DNA from 4 places in the Pseudomonas sp. F007 genome. Region 2 is predicted to be linked to each of the others. Evidence: predicted binding sites of a transcription regulator. Region 2 holds the regulator's gene; each other region holds the start of a gene.
What was found. Region 2 encodes sigma-54, which starts transcription at its own class of promoters, with help from an activator protein. Its sites were predicted from a motif close to ANTGGCATNNANNTTGCTNT; they were not measured.

Region 1 (4,835 bases), on a different contig from region 2:
GCGTACACGTGCACGTCCATCGGCTGGCTGGGGTCGAGGAACAGTGTGGTCGCCTGCTCATCCGGCAAATAGCTGCACGAGTGGGGCTGAGTGGCATAAAACTTGAGACGCGCCAACTCGGTCATGAGTCAACCCTCGGGGGAGAAGCCGTTCAATCAAGTGTAAGCCAAGGGCGCAGAAGTCGCTTGGCAAACCCATGTCGCGCGGTTGGGTTGATCGAGGTGACGCGCCAGGTATCCGGCAAAGTCGCGGCGTGGAATCGAGCGGGCGCCCAAGCTGTGCAGATGCTCGGTGGGCATCTGGCAGTCGATCAGCACGAAGCCGGCCTCCTTGAGGTGCTGCACCAACAGGGCGAAGCCGACTTTCGAGGCGTTGTCGGCACGGCTGAACATCGACTCGCCGAAAAACAGCTGCCCCATTGCCAGCCCATACAGGCCGCCGACCAGCGTGCCGTTGTCCCAGACTTCCACGGAGTGGGCGTGGCCACGCTCATGCAATTGCAGATAGGCGTCCTGCATGGCGCCGGTGATCCAGGTGCCATCGGCATAATCCCGTGGTGCGGCGCAGGCGCTGATGACCGCGGCAAAGTCGCGATCGAAGGTCACCTGGTAGCGTTGCTGGCGCAGCAGTTTGGCGAGGCTGCGGGAGACGTGCAGCTCGTCGGGAAACAGCACGGTGCGCGGATCGGGCGACCACCAGAGAATCGGCTGGCCTTCCGAGAACCACGGGAAGCAGCCATGACGATAGGCCTGCACCAGGCGTTCGGCAGACAGGTCGCCACCGGCGGCGAGCAGGCCGTTGGGTTCGCGCAGGGCTTTTTCCAGCGGCGGGAAATCCAGGGAGTTGCGTTGTAGCCAAGTCAGCATGGTCTTTCGCTTGCAAGAGGGGAGGGCGGCGGCGATGGGCTGCCGCACTCCCATGGCTCAGTGGTCGTCGAGGTATTTTTCAGCGTCCAGCGCCGCCATGCAACCCGCACCGGCAGAAGTGACTGCCTGGCGATAGACATGATCGGCGACATCGCCGGCGGCAAATACCCCGGCAATGGCGGTCGCGGTCGCATTGCCCTCGCTGCCACCCTGGACGCGCAAGTAACCATCATGCATCGGCAATTGGCCGACGAACAGGTCGGTGTTGGGTTTGTGGCCGATCGCGATAAAAACGCCAGCCAGCGGCAGGTCGCGGGTTGCGCCACTCTGGCTGTCGCGCAGGCGAGCACCGGTCACACCGCTGGCATCACCCAGCACTTCGTCCAGATGCTGGTTCCAGTGCAGGCGGATATTGCCGTTGGCGGCTTTGTCGAAGAGTTTGTCCTGAAGGATTTTCTCGGCGCGCAGTTTGTCGCGGCGGTGGATCAGATGAACTTCCCTGGCGATGTTGGACAGGTACAGCGCCTCTTCGACGGCGGTGTTGCCGCCGCCAACCACCGCGACCACCTGGTTGCGATAGAAAAACCCGTCGCAGGTGGCGCAGGCCGAAACACCCTTGCCGGCAAAGGCGTCTTCCGAGGGCAGGCCCAGGTATTGCGCAGAGGCGCCGGTGGCAATGATCAACGCATCGCAGGTGTAGGTGCCGCTGTCACCGATGAGTTCGAACGGGCGCTGCTGCAACTTGGCGGTGTGGATGTGGTCGTAGACGATCTGTGTGTCAAAGCGCTTGGCGTGTTTTTGCATGCGCTCCATGAGGACGGGGCCGGTGAGGCCCTCGACATCGCCGGGCCAGTTGTCCACCTCGACCGTGGTGGTCAACTGGCCGCCTGCCTGCAGGCCGGTGATGACCACCGGTTTCAGGTTGGCGCGCGCGGCATACACGGCGGCGCTGTAACCGGCTGGGCCCGAGCCGAGGATGATCAGGCGTGAATGCTTCGCTTCGCTCATAAAAACACCTCATAAGCCTTTGTCACGAAAGACAATGCGTGCTCAAATTGAAGGGCATGCGTGTTACGTTTGACTATGCTGTAGCCCAGGGTCTGAAGCATGGCGTCACATGCACACACCCGTACAATGCAAGGTTGTAACAATGATTTTCATAAAAAAGCCGTGCGCGGTGTGTTTATAGAGACCGCGACGCAGTGTTAAAAGTAGTCCCTGTTGCGCCCGTGCACTTTTTTACCTGCCTGGATCGGGCAGTTTTTCATCGTCATTCAACAGATGGACGCGCCTCTGGCGCAGGAAAAGAAGCGTTTTGAAGAAATCCACCGCAGCACCTAAAACAGTCGTTCCGCTCTGGCGTCAACATCTGCACTACCGGCTCAAGGAAGGTGCGTTGATCGCCATCGGTGCCTTGTGCCTGTTCCTGATGATGGCCTTGCTCACCTATGGCAAGGATGATCCGGGCTGGAGCCATAACAGCAAGATCGACGACGTGCAGAACTTCGGCGGCCCGGCGGGCTCCTACAGCGCCGATATCCTGTTCATGGTGCTGGGTTACTTCGCCTATATCTTCCCGCTGCTGCTGGCGATCAAGACCTGGCAGATCTTCCGTCAACGCCACGAGCCGTGGGAGTGGAGCGGCTGGCTGTTCTCCTGGCGCCTGATCGGCCTGGTGTTCCTGGTGCTCTCGGGCGCGGCGCTGGCCCATATCCATTTTCATGCACCCACCGGTCTGCCGGCCGGTGCCGGCGGTGCGCTGGGCGAAAGCCTCGGCGACCTGGCGAAGAATGCGCTGAATATCCAGGGCAGCACCCTGATGTTCATTGCCCTGTTTTTGTTCGGCCTGACCGTCTTTACTGATCTGTCGTGGTTCAAGGTCATGGACCTGACCGGCAAGATTACCCTCGACCTGCTGGAACTGTTCCAGGGCGTGGCCAATCGCTGGTGGGCCGCGCGCACCGAACGCAAGCGACTGGTCGCGCAATTGCGCGAAGTGGATGACCGGGTCAACGAAGTCGTGGCGCCGACCGTCACCGACAAGCGCGAGCAGGCCAAGGTCAAGGAGCGCCTGATCGAGCGGGAGCAGGCCCTGAGCAAGCACATGTCCGAGCGCGAGAAGCAGGTGCCGCCGGTCATTGCCCCAGCCCCGCCCAAGCCGGCAGCGCCGAGCAAACGTGTGGAAAAAGAGAAGCAGGCACCGTTGTTCGTCGACAGCGCCGTGGAAGGCACCTTGCCACCGATCTCGATTCTCGACCCGGCGGAAAAGAAACAGCTCAACTATTCGCCTGAATCCCTGGCGGCAGTCGGCCACTTGCTGGAAATCAAGCTCAAGGAGTTCGGGGTCGAGGTCGCGGTGGATTCGATTCACCCGGGCCCGGTAATTACCCGTTACGAGATTCAACCGGCCGCCGGGGTCAAGGTCAGCCGCATTGCCAACCTGGCCAAGGACCTGGCGCGTTCGCTGGCAGTGACCAGTGTGCGGGTGGTGGAAGTGATCCCGGGCAAGACCACCGTGGGCATCGAGATTCCCAACGAAGACCGGCAGATCGTGCGCTTCTCCGAAGTGCTGTCGACGCCGGAGTTCGACAACTTCAAGTCGCCGGTCACCCTGGCCCTGGGCCACGACATCGGCGGCAAGCCGATCATCACCGACCTGGCGAAGATGCCGCACTTGCTGGTAGCCGGTACCACCGGTTCCGGTAAGTCGGTGGGCGTCAATGCAATGATCCTGTCGATCCTGTTCAAGTCGGGCCCGGAAGACGCCAAGCTGATCATGATCGACCCGAAAATGCTCGAATTGTCGATCTACGAAGGCATTCCGCACCTGCTGTGCCCGGTGGTGACCGACATGAAGGACGCCGCCAACGCCCTGCGCTGGAGCGTGGCCGAGATGGAGCGGCGCTACAAGTTGATGGCGAAGATGGGCGTGCGTAACCTCTCGGGCTTCAACCAAAAGGTCCGCGAGGCCCAGGAAGCTGGCACGCCGTTGACTGACCCGCTGTACAACCGCGAAAGCATCCACGACGAAGCGCCGCTGCTGAACAAGTTGCCGACCATCGTGGTAGTGGTCGACGAATTTGCCGACATGATGATGATCGTCGGCAAGAAGGTCGAAGAGCTGATCGCGCGGATCGCGCAGAAGGCCCGAGCGGCTGGTATCCATTTGATTCTCGCAACCCAGCGGCCGTCGGTGGACGTGATCACCGGTCTGATCAAGGCCAACATCCCGACGCGGATGGCGTTCCAGGTGTCGAGCAAGATCGACTCGCGGACCATCATCGACCAGGGCGGCGCCGAACAACTGCTGGGGCACGGTGACATGCTCTACATGCCGCCTGGCACCAGCCTGCCAATTCGCGTACACGGTGCGTTCGTTTCCGACGATGAAGTGCACCGTGTGGTGGAAGCCTGGAAGCTGCGCGGCGCACCGGAATATAACGACGACATCCTCAACGGCGTCGAAGAGGCCGGCAGCGGCTTCGAAAATGGCGGCGGTGGCGGTGAAGACGATGCGGAAACCGACGCGCTCTACGACGAAGCCGTACAATTCGTCCTGGAAAGTCGCCGGGCCTCGATTTCAGCGGTCCAGCGCAAGCTCAAGATTGGTTACAACCGCGCGGCGCGCATGATCGAAGCCATGGAAATGGCCGGGGTCGTGACCGCCATGAATACCAACGGCTCGCGTGAAGTCCTGGCCCCAAGCCAGGCACGCGACTGATCCGCGCCGCGTGGACACACGCGGCGCGTCATTCAAATGAATCTCTATGAGGACTCCCATGCGTCTGATCCGCATGTTGCTGTTGCCGGTATTGGCGTTGACCACGCTTTCGGCCCACGCCGATGACAAGGACGTGGCGCGCCTGACTCAGTTGCTGGAAAAATCCCAGACCCTGAGCGCCCGTTTTTCCCAGCTGACCCTCGATGGCAGCGGCACCCAGTTGCAGGAAACCCAGGGCCAGATGTCGC
Region 2 (4,835 bases):
CCCAAGGCACCCTGGAAGCCGCCAACGCCGCGTACCTGTGAGTTATTTATGTTGAGCAAGAAGTTTCGAAATTTTCTGTTTTTCGGCGCCATTGCCGCGCTGTTCGCTGCGGTGGGTTACTGGAACATCAGCCCCGAGCGTTTTCTCGACAAGCCGGTGGCGGCCGTCAATGAAAGCGAGATCGACTACTACGCGATCAACGCTCACAGCGTGCAATTCCTGCCCGACGGCAAGCTGCAGTACGACATGACGTCGGACAAGCTCGAGCACGTCAAGGCCAGTGAAGTGACGCAACTGACCAACCCCGACCTCAAAATGTATCGCGGCACCGAGTTTCCGTGGCACGTGCAGAGCGAACGCGGCGAGGTCAATTCGGACGGCACCGAGGTCGAACTGATCGACTCGGTGCGCATTTCGCGCACCGATGAAAAGAACCGCCCGATGCTCATCACCAGCACCCGCATGACCGTATTCCCGGAGCAGCAATATGCGCAGACCCAGCAACCCGTTAAAATCGACGGTGCTGGCGGCGTATCGACTGGTACCGGCATGAAAGCGTATTTGAAAGAAAGCAGGATACACCTGCTATCGAACGTAAGAGGACAGTATGAGGCTCGTTAAAACCCTCCCTATTTTGCTCGGTCTGGGCGCAGCACTGGGAAGCGTGAGCGCCTGGGCCCTGCCGTCCGATAGCCAGCAACCTATCCGCATCCAGGCGGACGACGCTCAGCTTGATGACCGTAACGGCATCGCCACCTACAAGGGCGACGTGATCATCACCCAAGGTTCGATGAAGGTGACCGGCAATACCGTGACCATGACTCGCGCGCCGAATGGCGACATCGACGTCGTCACTTCGGTGGGCAACCTGGCCTACTTCGAACAGGTGCAAACCGCGGGCGATACCAAGCCGGTCCAGGGCTATGGCGTGACCATCCAGTACCACGCCCAGCAGAACCGTGTCGTGCTGATCGACCGCGCCAAAGTCATCGACAAGGACGGCAACATCACCCAGGGCGAGAAAATCGTCTACGACACCGAGAAGAAGCTCGCCAGCGCCGGTCGCGCCACGGGTAGCAAGGTCACCGAAGCACGCCCGCGGATCGACATGGTCATCCAGCCGAAAAAGAAAACCGACGAGCAGAAGGCCCCGTAAATGGCAACTCTGAAAGCCCAGCACCTGGCCAAGAGCTACAAGAGCCGCCAGGTCGTGCGTGACGTCAGCCTGTCCATCGACAGCGGCCAGATCGTCGGCCTACTCGGCCCGAACGGCGCCGGCAAGACCACCTGCTTCTACATGATCGTCGGCCTGGTGCAAGCCGATCAGGGTCGCGTGCTGATCGATGACCTGGACGTCAGCCACCAGCCCATGCACGGCCGTGCCCGGGCCGGTATCGGCTATCTGCCGCAAGAAGCGTCGATCTTCCGCAAACTGTCGGTCGCCGACAACATCATGGCCATTCTCGAAACCCGCAAGGAACTCGACAAGGCCGGCCGTCGCAAGGAGCTGGAAAGCCTGCTGCAGGAGTTCCACATCAACCACATTCGCGACAACCTCGGCATGAGCCTTTCCGGTGGTGAGCGGCGCCGTGTGGAAATCGCCCGCGCACTGGCCACCGCGCCGAAATTCATCCTGCTCGACGAGCCGTTCGCCGGTGTCGACCCGATTTCGGTCGGCGACATCAAGCAGATCATCCATCACCTCAAGGCCAAGGGCATCGGCGTATTGATCACCGACCACAACGTGCGCGAGACCCTGGATATCTGCGAAACTGCCTACATCGTCAATGACGGCCAATTGATTGCCGAAGGGGACGCCGAGACCATCCTGGCCAACGATCTCGTCAAGGAAGTGTACCTGGGTCACGAGTTCCGCCTGTAAGCGTCGAGGCGTCTGGATGCCGCCGGGGCGTAATGTCAATGAAACTATCTATCTTTTTATTGTCATGACGCTCTAGGCAAACACTTCAGTTTCGGGCATATAATTTGCTTAAGTTTGGCGCTCCGGCGCCCTGTAGTGGATGGCGCACGTGCGCCGGCGAATAAGGTGTTAAGCCCCAGCCATGAAACCATCGCTAGTCTTGAGAATGGGCCAGCAGCTGACGATGACACCGCAGCTGCAACAGGCCATCCGCCTGCTCCAATTGTCGACCCTGGACCTGCAACAGGAAATCCAGGAGGCCTTGGAATCCAATCCAATGCTCGAACGCCAGGAAGAAGGCGACGATTTCGATAACGCCGACCCGATGGCCGACAATATCGAGCAGAAACCCAACACCGACGTCCAGGAACCCTCCTATCAGGAAACCGCCCCCACGGTGGACAACCTCGAGGAAGGCGACTGGAACGAGCGCATTCCCAACGAACTGCCGGTCGACACCGCCTGGGAAGACGTTTACCAGACCAGCGCCAGCAGCCTGCCGAGCAACGATGACGACGAGTGGGATTTCACCACCCGCACTTCGGCCGGTGAGAGCCTGCAAAGCCACCTGCTCTGGCAACTGAACCTCGCCCCGATGTCCGATACCGATCGCCTGATCGGCGTGACCCTGATCGACTGCATCAACAACCAGGGCTACCTGGACGAAACCCTCGAGGAAATTCTCGAAGCCTTCGATCCGGAACTGGACATCGAGCTGGACGAAATCGAAGCCGTCCTGCACCGCATCCAGCAATTCGAGCCCGCCGGCATCGGTGCCCGCAACCTGGGCGAATGCCTGCTCCTGCAATTGCGCCAGTTGCCCGCCAAGACGCCATGGATTGCCGAAGCCAAGCGCCTGGTCACCGACTACATCGACCTGCTGGGCAGCCGCGACTACAGCCAGTTGATGCGCCGAATGAAGCTCAAGGAAGACGAGCTGCGCCAGGTCATCGAGCTGGTGCAGAGCCTCAACCCACGCCCGGGCTCGCAGATCGAGTCCAGCGAAGCCGAATACGTGGTGCCGGACGTGATCGTGCGCAAGGACAACGAGCGCTGGCTGGTCGAGCTGAATCAGGAGTCGGTGCCACGCCTGCGGGTCAACCCGCAATACGCCGGCTTTGTCCGCCGCGCCGACACCAGCGCCGACAACACCTTCATGCGCAATCAGTTGCAGGAAGCACGCTGGTTCATCAAGAGCCTGCAAAGCCGCAACGAAACCCTGATGAAGGTGGCCACGCAGATCGTCGAGCACCAGCGCGGCTTCCTCGAATACGGCGACGAAGCGATGAAACCCCTGGTCCTGCACGACATCGCCGAGGCGGTGGGCATGCACGAGTCGACCATCTCGCGGGTTACCACGCAGAAATTCATGCACACCCCGCGCGGTATTTATGAGCTGAAATACTTTTTCTCAAGTCATGTCAGCACCTCCGAAGGCGGCGAATGCTCGTCCACGGCGATCCGCGCGATCATCAAAAAACTGGTTGCCGCGGAAAATCAGAAAAAGCCGTTGAGTGACAGCAAGATCGCTGGTTTACTGGAGGCACAAGGCATTCAGGTGGCCCGCCGTACCGTCGCCAAGTACCGCGAATCCTTGGGGATCGCGCCTTCGAGCGAACGCAAGCGTTTGATGTAACGGGCCACGCCACCGCGTTCCAGGGTGTGTTCGAAATTGTTTCGGATGCACCCAGTGGCAGGCATCACAGCCTGCCGCCTTATGCACTGGCAACGAAGGAGAAGCTGTATGCAAGTCAACATCAGTGGACACCAACTGGAAGTTACCGAACCTCTGCGCACTTACATCGGCGAAAAACTCGACCGACTGGAAAGGCACTTCGACAAGATCACCAACGTGCAGGTCACGATGAATGTCGAGAAGCTGAAGCAGAAAATCGAAGCCACGCTGCATATCCCCGGCGGAGAAGTAGTTGCCAATGCCGAGCATGACGACATGTATGCCGCCATTGACCTGCTGACCGACAAGCTGGACCGTCAACTCAAAAAGCATAAGGAAAAGACCCAGAGCCTCCTCCAGGGCGCAACCGGTCGTTAACACCCCCATCCCATGATCCGACTTGAAAGCATCCTGACCCCCGGCCGTTCCCTGGTGAACGTGCCGGGAGGCAGTAAAAAGAAAGCCCTCGAGCAAATTGCCAACCTGATCGCCCGGGAAGTCCCGGATCTGGAGATGCAAGATGTCTTCGAGGCATTGATTGCCCGTGAAAAACTCGGCTCGACCGGTTTTGGCAACGGCATCGCCATTCCACACTGCCGTCTCAAGGGTTGCACTTCGCCCATCAGCGCGCTGATGCACCTTGACGCGCCTATTGATTTCGACGCCATCGATGGCGCCCCGGTCGACCTGCTGTTTGTCCTGCTGGTGCCCCAGGCGGCTACCGATGCGCACCTGGAACTGCTGCGCCAGATCGCCAGCATGTTGGACCGCAAGGAAGTGCGCGATCGCCTGCGCAGCGCCGACAGCAATCAAGCCTTGTACCAGGTCGTCCTGGACGAGCAGAACGGCCACTGATGATGCGCCTGATCATTGTCAGCGGACGCTCCGGCTCCGGCAAAAGTACTGCCCTCAACGTTCTCGAAGACAACGGTTACTACTGCATCGACAACCTGCCGGCGGGCCTGCTGCCGGAGTTGGCCGAACGCGCGCTGATTCACAACGAATTGAGCCAGCCACTGGTGGCGGTCTCCATCGACGCGCGCAACCTGCCCAGTCATCTGACCCGTTTCCCCGAGCTGCTCGCCGAGGTGCGTAACCGGCATATCCAATGCGATGTGCTGTACCTCGACGCCGACGAAGAAACCCTGCTCAAGCGCTTCTCCGAGACACGCCGGCGCCATCCGCTGAGCAGCTCCAATCGCTCGCTAGCCGAAGCCATCGAGGATGAGACCGCCCTGC
Region 3 (4,835 bases), on a different contig from region 2:
GGCTCCGAAAAGAAGCAATCAACCCACTGAAACGGGCGTTTCAAGTTCACTGGCGTGGCGAATTGCAAGCACTGCCCGGGTATTTACGAACCAAAATGGGTTTCAAGGTATGAGCGAGTGCAACCTATCGCACCAATATAGTGCGCAACGCCGGACAACGCTTTTGGTAATTGCACGTTCCTCGCCTGGGTCGCGCTTGTCCTCAGGGTGTTTGCGACAAGGGGATGCCCGGGCTGCCGGCGTAGAACACGATCAGCTCGACCGGGTTGTCGCCGGTTTTGCCGCGATGCACCGTGTCGACCATCTCGGCCAGGGTGTGCCCTGCCTTGAGGACCTGCTGCTGGCCGCTGGCTTGTGCTTGCACGGTCAGCTCGCCGGAGAGGATGTAGGCCAGGTTGGGCATGGGGTGGGTGTGCCAGTCGAGGGCGGTATTGGCGGGGATGCGCAGTTTCAGCAGGGTCAGTTCGGGGCGGCCCTCGGGGTAGGCGGCATAGGCGTTGCCGTCCCAGGAATGGCTGGTCTGGATCAGGATCTGGCGTTCGGGCTGGGGTTTGCTCGGGCTGCTGACGCAACCGCTCAGCAACAGGCAGGCGACGAAAATGTTCAGCGGTTTCATAGGCAAGGCTCGCACTCGGTTTATCCAGTGGGTGAGCCGAAAAGATTAAGAGATGTGTCTCCTGCTGGATGCCGGACGCAACCTTGTTTGGCCCGGGCGCAATTGCTTTGCCGTGTCGGAATTTTCCATAAAAAAAGGCCTTCCGAAGAAGGCCTCTTTCAAGTCACGCCGCGAGTGCTGGCGCTACTGGATCAGCAGCTGTAGTACAGCTCGTATTCCAGTGGGTGCACGAAGGTGCGCACTTTGATTTCTTCTTCGCTTTTCAGGGCGATGTAGGCGTCGATGAAGTCATCGGAGAACACGCCGCCTTTGGTCAGGAACGCACGACCTTTGTCCAGCTCTTCCAGGGCTTCTTTCAGGCTGCCGCAAACTTGCGGGATCTCTTTCGCCTCTTCAGGCGGCAGGTCGTACAGGTTTTTGTCAGCGGCATCGCCAGGGTGGATCTTGTTCTGGATGCCATCCAGGCCAGCCATCAGCAGTGCAGCGAAGCACAGGTACGGGTTGGCAGCTGGATCCGGGAAGCGGGCTTCGATACGGCGGGCTTTCGGGCTCGACACGTAAGGAATACGGATCGAAGCGGAACGGTTGCGAGCCGAGTAGGCCAGCATTACCGGAGCTTCGAAGCCTGGTACCAGACGCTTGTAGGAGTTGGTCGCCGGGTTGGTGAAGCCGTTCAGCGCCTTACCGTGCTTGATGATACCGCCGATGAAGTACAGGGCGGTGTCCGACAGGCCGGCATAGCCTTCGCCGGCGAAGGTGTTCTTGCCATCTTTCCAGATGGACATGTGCACGTGCATGCCCGAACCGTTGTCGCCGTACAGTGGCTTCGGCATGAAGGTCGCGGTGCGACCGTATGCGTCAGCAACGTTGTGCACAACGTACTTCAGGGTTTGGGTTTCGTCGGCTTTCTTCACCAGGGTGTTGAACTTGACGCCGATTTCGTTCTGGCCGGCAGTCGCCACTTCGTGGTGGTGAACTTCAACGGTCAGGCCCATTTCTTCCAGTGCGTTGCACATGGAGGTACGGATTTCGTGGTCGTGGTCGAACGGCGGAACTGGGAAGTAGCCACCTTTGACGCCTGGACGGTGGCCTTTGTTGCCGCCTTCCACGTCCTGGTCGGACATCCACGAGCCTTGCTCGGAGTAGATCTTGAACATCGAGCCGGAGATGTCCGACTTGAACTTGACTTGGTCGAAGATGAAGAACTCTGGCTCTGGACCTGCGAATACGGTGTCACCGATGGCGGTGGCCTTCAGGTACTCTTCGGCGCGCTTGGCGATCGCACGAGGGTCGCGGTCGTAGCCTTGCATGCTCGAAGGTTCGATGATGTCGCAGACCAGGATCAGGGTCGGCTCTTCGGTGAACGGGTCCAGCACGGCGGTTTCGTCAACCGGCATCAGGATCATGTCGGAGGCTTCGATGCCTTTCCAGCCAGCGATGGAGGAACCGTCGAACATCTTGCCGACTTCGAAGAAGTCGTCTTCCAGCGCATCGCGAGCCGGCATGGTCACGTGGTGCTGAGTGCCTTTGGTGTCCGTGAAGCGCAGATCAATCCATTTAACGTCATGATCTTTGATGAGTTGAACCGACTTCGACATAGTGTCCTCCGGGTGGCTTCGGGCTTGGTAGTGGATGCCCTAAGTAATGTGGGTGATGCCGGCGCGAATACTCTGCCAAGGCAACCTGCCTCACAAGAGAGCAAATTGCATGCCAGTGCCCCAGCATGGGTTTTTCGCCCCAAAATCACCCTTATAAAGGTGAAAACGGTCCAAAAGTCTAAAAGTGCGCCCCCTAATGTAGCGCTCAAAGCCACAAATGACCCGTTTTGGTGCGTTGCAAATCAGATGCAGATTAATTGGTTAAACCTTGAGCAATTTCCGCTATAATCCGCGCCCCCCTTTTTCGGCTGGCCCAGCGCGCGCTGTTTTCATGAAACTAATCGTAAAAGTCTTCCCCGAGATCACCATCAAAAGCCGCCCGGTACGGATGCGTTTCATCCGTCAGTTGGCCAAGAACATCCGTGCCGTGCTCCGCGATCTGGACCCGGCCGTGGTGGTGAACGGCGTGTGGGACAACCTCGAGCTGGAAACTCACGTCACTGACGCCAAGGCCTTGAAGGACATGACCGAGCGCCTGAGCTGCACGCCAGGCGTCGCGCACTTCCTGCAGATCGACGAGTACCCGCTGGGTGATTTCGACGACATCGTCGCCAAGTGCAAGCAGCACTACGGCGATGCCCTGGCCGGGAAGATCTTCTCGGTGCGCTGCAAGCGTGCCGGCAAGCACCCGTTCAGCTCGATCGACATCGAGAAATACGTCGGCAGCCAGTTGCGCCGTCAGTGTGGGGCCGCCGGGATCGACCTGAAAAAGCCGGAAATCGAAGTCCGCATCGAAGTTCGCGACCAACGGTTGTTCGTGATCCACAGCCAGCACAACGGCATCGGCGGCTACCCGCTGGGCGCGCTGGAGCAGACGCTGGTATTGATGTCCGGGGGGTTCGACTCCACTGTCGCCGCCTACCAGATCATGCGCCGCGGCCTGATGGCGCACTTCTGCTTCTTCAACCTCGGTGGTCGTGCCCACGAATTGGGCGTGATGGAAGTCGCGCATTTCATCTGGAAGAAGTACGGCAGCTCGCAACGCGTGTTATTTGTCAGTGTGCCGTTCGAGGAAGTGCTCGGCGAAATTCTCGGCAAGGTCGATAACAGCCATATGGGCGTCGTATTGAAGCGTATGATGTTGCGCGCTTCCGAGCGGATCGCCGATCGCCTGCACATCGATGCGCTGGTCACCGGCGAGGCGATTTCCCAGGTCTCGAGCCAGACGCTGCCGAACCTCAACGTGATCGACTGCGTGACCGACAAGCTGGTGCTGCGCCCGCTGATCGCCAGTCACAAGCAGGACATCATCGACACCGCCATCGAGATCGGCACCGCCGATTTCGCCCGGCACATGCCGGAGTACTGCGGGGTCATTTCGGTGAACCCGAAGACCGCTGCCAAGCGTCATCGCGTTGAGCACGAAGAGAAAGAATTCGACATGGCGGTGCTTGAGCGAGCGCTCGAGAACGCCAAGCTGGTGCCGATCGATCGGGTGATCGACGAATTGGGCCAGGACTTGCAGATTGAAGAAGTCAGCGAAGCGCTGGCCGGTCAGATCGTCATCGACATCCGTCACCCGGATGCCGCCGAGGATGACCCGCTGGACCTGGCTGGCGTCGAGGTACAAACGATGCCGTTTTATGCACTGAACGCTCGTTTCAAGGAACTGGACCCTACTCGCCAGTACCTGCTGTATTGCGACAAAGGCGTGATGAGTCGCCTGCATGCCCACCATTTGCTCAGTGAGGGGCATGCCAATGTGCGCGTTTATCGACCGAGCTAAGAGCCCGGGGCTGTATGCCTGTGGCCTGCGTCACCGGCCCCCCGACTCTGCCGTCAAGCTGTAACGGCATGGCCTGACTCTACTGTAAATCGCTGCCAAGACTTGTCAGCACACCGAATCCTCTGATCGAGATACACAAGTGATCGAAAATCTACGCAACATCGCCATCATTGCTCACGTTGACCACGGTAAAACCACCCTGGTAGACAAACTCCTGCGTCAATCCGGCACCCTGGAGCGCAACGAGCTCAACGACGAGCGCGTGATGGACTCCAACGACCAGGAGAAAGAGCGCGGTATTACCATTCTGGCGAAAAACACCGCCATCAACTGGAACGGCTACCACATCAACATCGTGGACACCCCGGGCCACGCCGACTTCGGCGGCGAAGTAGAGCGCGTAATGTCGATGGTCGACTCCGTTCTGCTGCTGGTTGACGCTCAAGACGGCCCTATGCCGCAAACCCGTTTCGTGACCAAGAAGGCGTTCGAAGCCGGCCTGCGTCCGATCGTGTGCATCAACAAGGTTGACCGTCCAGGCGCGCGTCCGGACTGGGTTCTGGACCAGATCTTCGACCTGTTCGACAACCTGGGTGCCACCGAAGAACAGCTGGACTTCAAAGTCGTCTACGCCTCGGCCCTGAACGGTATTGCCGGTCTGGACCACACCGACATGGCTGAAGACATGACCCCGCTGTACCAGTCGATCGTCGACAACGTACCAGCGCCGTCCGTTGACCGTGACGGTCCGTTCCAGATGCAAATCTCCGCTCTGGACTACAACAGCTTCCTGGGTGTTATCGGTGTTGGCCGTATCGCCCGTGGTACCGTCAAG
Region 4 (4,835 bases), on a different contig from region 2:
ATCGGCCAGGGCGTTGCCGGCGAGCAGGAGCAAGGGCAGGGCGCAGCAGGCAGACCAGCTGCGCTTCACCGCTGAGCGGTGCAGGGGTGAGGACATGATGTACTCCATTGTTGTTATTGGCAGGTGCTGAACGGGTGGCTCAGAACGGATACGTCCTGGGCGCGTGTTGCAAGGTGATCCAGTGGTCGGTGGTGAACTCATCGATGGCCCAGTCGCCGTTGAAGCGACCGATGCCGGAGTTCTTCTCGCCGCCGAACGGCGCGTTGGCTTCGTCGTTGACCGGGATGTCGTTGACGTGAGTCATGCCGGCGTGGATACGCCGGGCGAACTGCACGCCGCGCTCCAGATTGGCGGTGAACACCGCGCTGGACAGCCCGTACTCGCTGTTGTTCGCCAGTTCCAGGGCGTGCTCGGCGTCGCGTGCGCACTGGATGCCCACCAGCGGACCGAAGATCTCCTCGCGGGCAATCTCCATGTCTGCCGTGACGTTGCCGAACACGTGGGGCGGCAGCACGTTGCCTTCGGCCGGGGCGCCAACCAGCAGCGTCGCGCCTTCAGCCTGGGCGGTGGCGATCTTCTCCTGCAGTCCGGCCAGTTGCTTGCTGTTGATCAGCGGGCCGACCACCGTTTCGGCGCGGTTCGGGTCGCCATGGGGCAGGGCCTTGACCCGCTCGACGAAGCGTTGGGTGAAGCTTTCCAGCAGTGGCTGCTCGACGATGATGCGGTTGATCGCCATGCAGATTTGCCCCTGGTGCAGGAACTTGCCGACCACCGCGGCGTTGACCGCCTGCTCGACATCGGCATCGGCCAGGACCACGAACGGGCTGTTGCCACCCAGTTCCAGGGCCACGTGCTTGAGGTGTTCGCCGCCGCTGGCGATGCGGCCGATGTTGCGCCCGACCTGGGTCGAGCCGGTGAAGGAGATGAACGCCGGGATCGGATGTTCGACAAAGGCGTCGCCGATCTCCGCGCCGGCGCCGACCACCACGCTGAGCACGCCGGCGGGCAACCCGGCTTCCTCGAAAATCCGCGCCAGCAGCAGGCCGCCGCTGACCGGGGTGTCGCTGGCCGGCTTGACCACCACCGCGTTACCCAAGGCCAATGCGGGTGCCAGGGAGCGGGCGGTCAGGTGCAGCGGGAAGTTCCACGGGCTGATGACGCCTATCACCCCCAGCGGTGCGCGGTAGACCCGGCTTTCCTTGCCCGGAATATTCGAGGCGAGAATGCGCCCATGGACCCGCCCCGGCAGGCTCGCCGACTCGAGGGTTATGGCCCGCGCTGCGCCCCACTCGATCTGCGCCTTGATCCGCGTACTGCCGGATTCGCGGATGATCCAGTCGATGATTTCTTCGCGCCGCTGATCAAAAATCCGCACCGCGTTGAGCAGCACACCGGCACGTTCGGCCGGCCCTTTGGCGGCCCAATCGACCTGGGTTTCGCGAGCCTTGCGGTAGGCGGCATCGAGGTCTTCGCGGGTGGCCAGGGTGATCTGCAGCAGTTGTGCCTGGGTGAAGGGGTTGTACACCGGCAGGCTGCGACCGCTGCTGCCGGCTCGCCACTTACCGGCGAGGGGCTGCAAATCGAGTTGCTGATAGGCAGGGCGAATCAAGTGAGCAGAGTTCATGTCGAGGTCACCTCTATTGTTATTAGCGTGCACCTCGGCTCCTTAGCAATTAGCGTGCCATTTGGTCTTGTTTGTGTATTTGTCGTTTTAAAACAAATAGTTATGAGTGTGTTTAGAGTTTTTTGCCGCCGCGCGGCGCCGAGGTTTCGAGCCCCGATTGCAGAAATTTATGCAGAAAAGTCGCCGGTCGTTGAAAGCTCGGCGGGCGGCAGAATTCGTGCGGTTATCGGACAGATCGGCAAAAGCGCGGCGCCACTCGAGCGCTGGCAGATTGACCCGGCGGCAGGGCTGGGCATACTCCCACGTCACCTCCCTGAGACTGGTTGCCTGCCCATGACCCGTACCCCGCCCGAGCGCAGCGGTCGCCGCGCCGATGAGGACTTCCTCAAGCAGATGCTTGGCCGACAGAAGCGCCTGATCGTCGACCGTGCCAGTCAGTTCGGCAGCAGCGGCCTGCCATCGGCCGAGCAACTGGCGCAGACCGTGGCCTTCGCGCCGCAGGAAGGCAGCGTCTGGTTGTGTGGCCAGCGCATGATGCTGCTGCAGGGCTCGGCGTTCGGCGCCATCCGCCGCGAGCTGATCGAGGCGCTGGGCCTGGACAAGGCCCGTGGCCTGCTGACCCGCATTGGCTGGCAGGCCGGCGCGCGTGACGCGGCCCAGGTCAGCGCGCAGTGGCCGGACGGCGATGACGCCAGCCTGTACAGCGCCGGGCCGCGCCTGCACATGCTCGAAGGCATGGTCAATGTCGAGGTGGTGCGTTTCGAGATCGATTCCGGCGTCGGCCATTTCTATTCCGAGTTTCTCTGGCACAACTCCCTGGAAGACGACGAGCACATCGCCGCCTATGGCCTGGGGGGTGAACCGGCGTGCTGGATGGAGATCGGTTATGCCAGCGGCTACGCCTCGTCGCTGCTCGGCCGGCTGGTGGTGTTTCGCGAGCAGGAGTGTCGCTCGATGGGGCACCCGGCCTGTCGCATCGTCGGCAAGCCGGCGGACCAATGGAACGACATCGATGTCGACCTGGCCTACCTGGATCCCGGTGATTTTCTCAGCCGCAGCACCTATGCCTCGGGCACCGAGACCGAGGTTGCCGATTTGCAGGACCCCGGCGACAACCAGCCGCTGGTGGGCATTTCGGCGGCGTTCGTGGTCGCTACGCAGTTGCTGCAGCGGGTGGCGCCGACCCAGGCCACGGTGTTGTTGACCGGCGAGTCGGGGGTCGGCAAGGAACTGTTCGCCCGTTCGCTGCATCAAGCCAGCTCGCGCCAGCAGCTGCCGCTGGTGGCGCTGAATTGCGCGACCTTGCCGGAGAATCTGGTGGAGGCCGAGCTGTTCGGCGTCGAACGGGGCGCCTACACCGGTGCCGAGCGTGCGCGTCCCGGACGTTTCGAGCGGGCCCACGGTGGCACGCTGTTCCTCGATGAAATAGCGACCTTGAGCCTCAGCGCGCAGAGCAAGATCCTGCGTGCCTTGCAGGAGGGGGAAATCGAGCGGGTCGGTGGCACGGCGCCGATCCGCGTCGACGTGCGGGTGATCGCCGCGACCAACCTGGACCTGCGCAGCGAAGTCGAGGCCGGGCGGTTTCGCGAAGACCTGTTCTACCGCCTGAACGTGTTCCCGATCAGCCTGCCGCCGTTGCGTGAGCGGCGCGAAGATATTCCGTTGCTGATGAGCTACTTCCTGCGTCACTTCAGCCAGCGCCACGGGCGGCGATTGGCGGGATTCAGCACAAGGTTGGTCAATGCGCTGCTGACCTATCGGTTTCCCGGCAATATTCGCGAATTGCAGAACCTGATCGAGCGCGGGGTGATTTGCGCTGGCGATGGCGAAGTCATCGACATCGTGCACCTGGCCGAGATCGGCGCGCCGCTGATGGACTCGGCAATCGGCCTGACCCCGCAGGGGCGTCTGTCGGCGGGCGAACCCCGCGCAGACGCTGCACCCATTGCCGCGCCGGTCGCCGACCGGGTAGCGGGCGATCCGCTGTTGGAGGGGTTGCAGGCTTTCGTCTCTGGACGCCAACGGACCCTCAACCAGCCCCTGGCAGAAATCGAACTGCACCTGGTGCGCCTGGCCATGGAACGCACCGGCGGCAACATCACCGCCGCCGCGCAAATGCTCGGCATGAGCCGCGCCCAGGTCAGTTATCGGCTCAAGGGCAACTGACATCAGTTGATTTCAGGCTGACCCGGATATGACTGTAGGAGCCGGCTTGCCGGCGAAGGCGGTGTCCTATTCGACATCTTCTTTGAATGGACCTGCCGAATCGCTGCGATGCGGCGGCCCGACAAGCCCGCTCCAACAGGGGTTATGAGTCATGCACAATTTTGGGGGCCAACGCGTCGGCCAGGCACCCCACAAATCTCAAAGCGGCAACGTCAACTTCAACCAATACGCCTGCCCATCCGTGCGGTTGCGCACGCCCGATTCATCCTGCCATTTGGCGCTGAACAACCAGCCGTCCTGGCTGGCGTATTGCACCGCCGGGCCGATGGAAAACGAACGGCCACGGTTGCCATCGTCGGCATCAACCGCGGCTGCGGCGGCGCAATGGGTGGCGTTGCACTGGTCGTCGCTGACCTGCTGGTAGGCATGCCCGCCGACACCGACGACCCAGCCATTGCCCAGCCCCCAGCCGAGGGTGTAGTCGGCATGCAGTTCGCGCCCGGACTGGTAATGGGTGTCGCGGTTCTCGAAGTTGTAGTCGTACATCAGGCGCATATCGGCGTTCAGGCCATTCGGGTCCATGTAGGTCAGGGCATACACCGCCTGCACGGTGTAATAGTTTGTCCCCAGGTTGATCAGGTCGTGCCGGTCGTACTCGCTGGCGGTGGGCAGCACCAAGTCGACACCCACGGCGCTGTGGAACTTGTCACTGTGATGAAAGCCAAGCACCGGACCGAGGTGCGCGTCACCGATCCCGCGCTTGTGATCGCGCGGGCCATTCTTGATGTTCAGGCGCATGTCCGTGAGCGGCAGCAGGGCGTGCAAACCGAGATTGCCACCCAGCACCTGCTGCTCGGTGACCCAGATGAAGCGCGGCACCACCGTGGTCACCCGCAGGTCGATGCTGGCCGACTTGTCGCCAGCGTTATCGCGCAAGGTATCGGCCAAATAGTCGCCGACGAACACCTGACCGTAGGTGCCCGGCGGCGGCAGGATACCCATGCCATAGATTTCAATGCCCAGCGGCCAGGACGAAACGCCGCCT

Region 1: a site for sigma-54 is predicted at 1,925-1,944, ahead of ACZYR5_RS23545 (DNA translocase FtsK). Genes of this name have one in related genera too.
Region 3: a site for sigma-54 is predicted at 2,312-2,331, ahead of glnA (type I glutamate--ammonia ligase). Genes of this name have one in related genera too.
Region 4: a site for sigma-54 is predicted at 1,673-1,692, ahead of ACZYR5_RS10645 (sigma 54-interacting transcriptional regulator). Genes of this name have one in related genera too.

The regions. Positions count from the first base shown of each region.
Region 1 is NZ_JBVATA010000009.1:309,185-314,019, forward strand. Features, by position in the region: gene ACZYR5_RS23530 (arginyltransferase) at 1-125, opposite strand, end outside; gene aat (leucyl/phenylalanyl-tRNA--protein transferase) at 156-866, opposite strand; gene trxB (thioredoxin-disulfide reductase) at 924-1,874, opposite strand; gene ACZYR5_RS23545 (DNA translocase FtsK) at 2,182-4,587, shown strand; gene lolA (outer membrane lipoprotein periplasmic chaperone LolA) at 4,646-4,835, shown strand, end outside.
Region 2 is NZ_JBVATA010000006.1:462,874-467,708, forward strand. Features, by position in the region: gene ACZYR5_RS17575 (KdsC family phosphatase) at 1-41, shown strand, start outside; gene lptC (LPS export ABC transporter periplasmic protein LptC) at 49-621, shown strand; gene lptA (lipopolysaccharide transport periplasmic protein LptA) at 608-1,156, shown strand; gene lptB (LPS export ABC transporter ATP-binding protein) at 1,157-1,882, shown strand; gene ACZYR5_RS17595 (RNA polymerase factor sigma-54) at 2,064-3,557, shown strand; gene hpf (ribosome hibernation-promoting factor, HPF/YfiA family) at 3,666-3,974, shown strand; gene ptsN (PTS IIA-like nitrogen regulatory protein PtsN) at 3,987-4,451, shown strand; gene rapZ (RNase adapter RapZ) at 4,454-4,835, shown strand, end outside.
Region 3 is NZ_JBVATA010000003.1:227,432-232,266, forward strand. Features, by position in the region: gene ACZYR5_RS08530 (cupin domain-containing protein) at 203-622, opposite strand; gene glnA (type I glutamate--ammonia ligase) at 808-2,214, opposite strand; gene thiI (tRNA uracil 4-sulfurtransferase ThiI) at 2,546-4,000, shown strand; gene typA (translational GTPase TypA) at 4,140-4,835, shown strand, end outside.
Region 4 is NZ_JBVATA010000004.1:104,045-108,879, reverse strand. Features, by position in the region: gene ACZYR5_RS10655 (c-type cytochrome) at 1-96, opposite strand, end outside; gene pchA (4-hydroxybenzaldehyde dehydrogenase) at 140-1,624, opposite strand; gene ACZYR5_RS10645 (sigma 54-interacting transcriptional regulator) at 1,958-3,790, shown strand; gene ACZYR5_RS10640 (SphA family protein) at 3,989-4,835, opposite strand, start outside.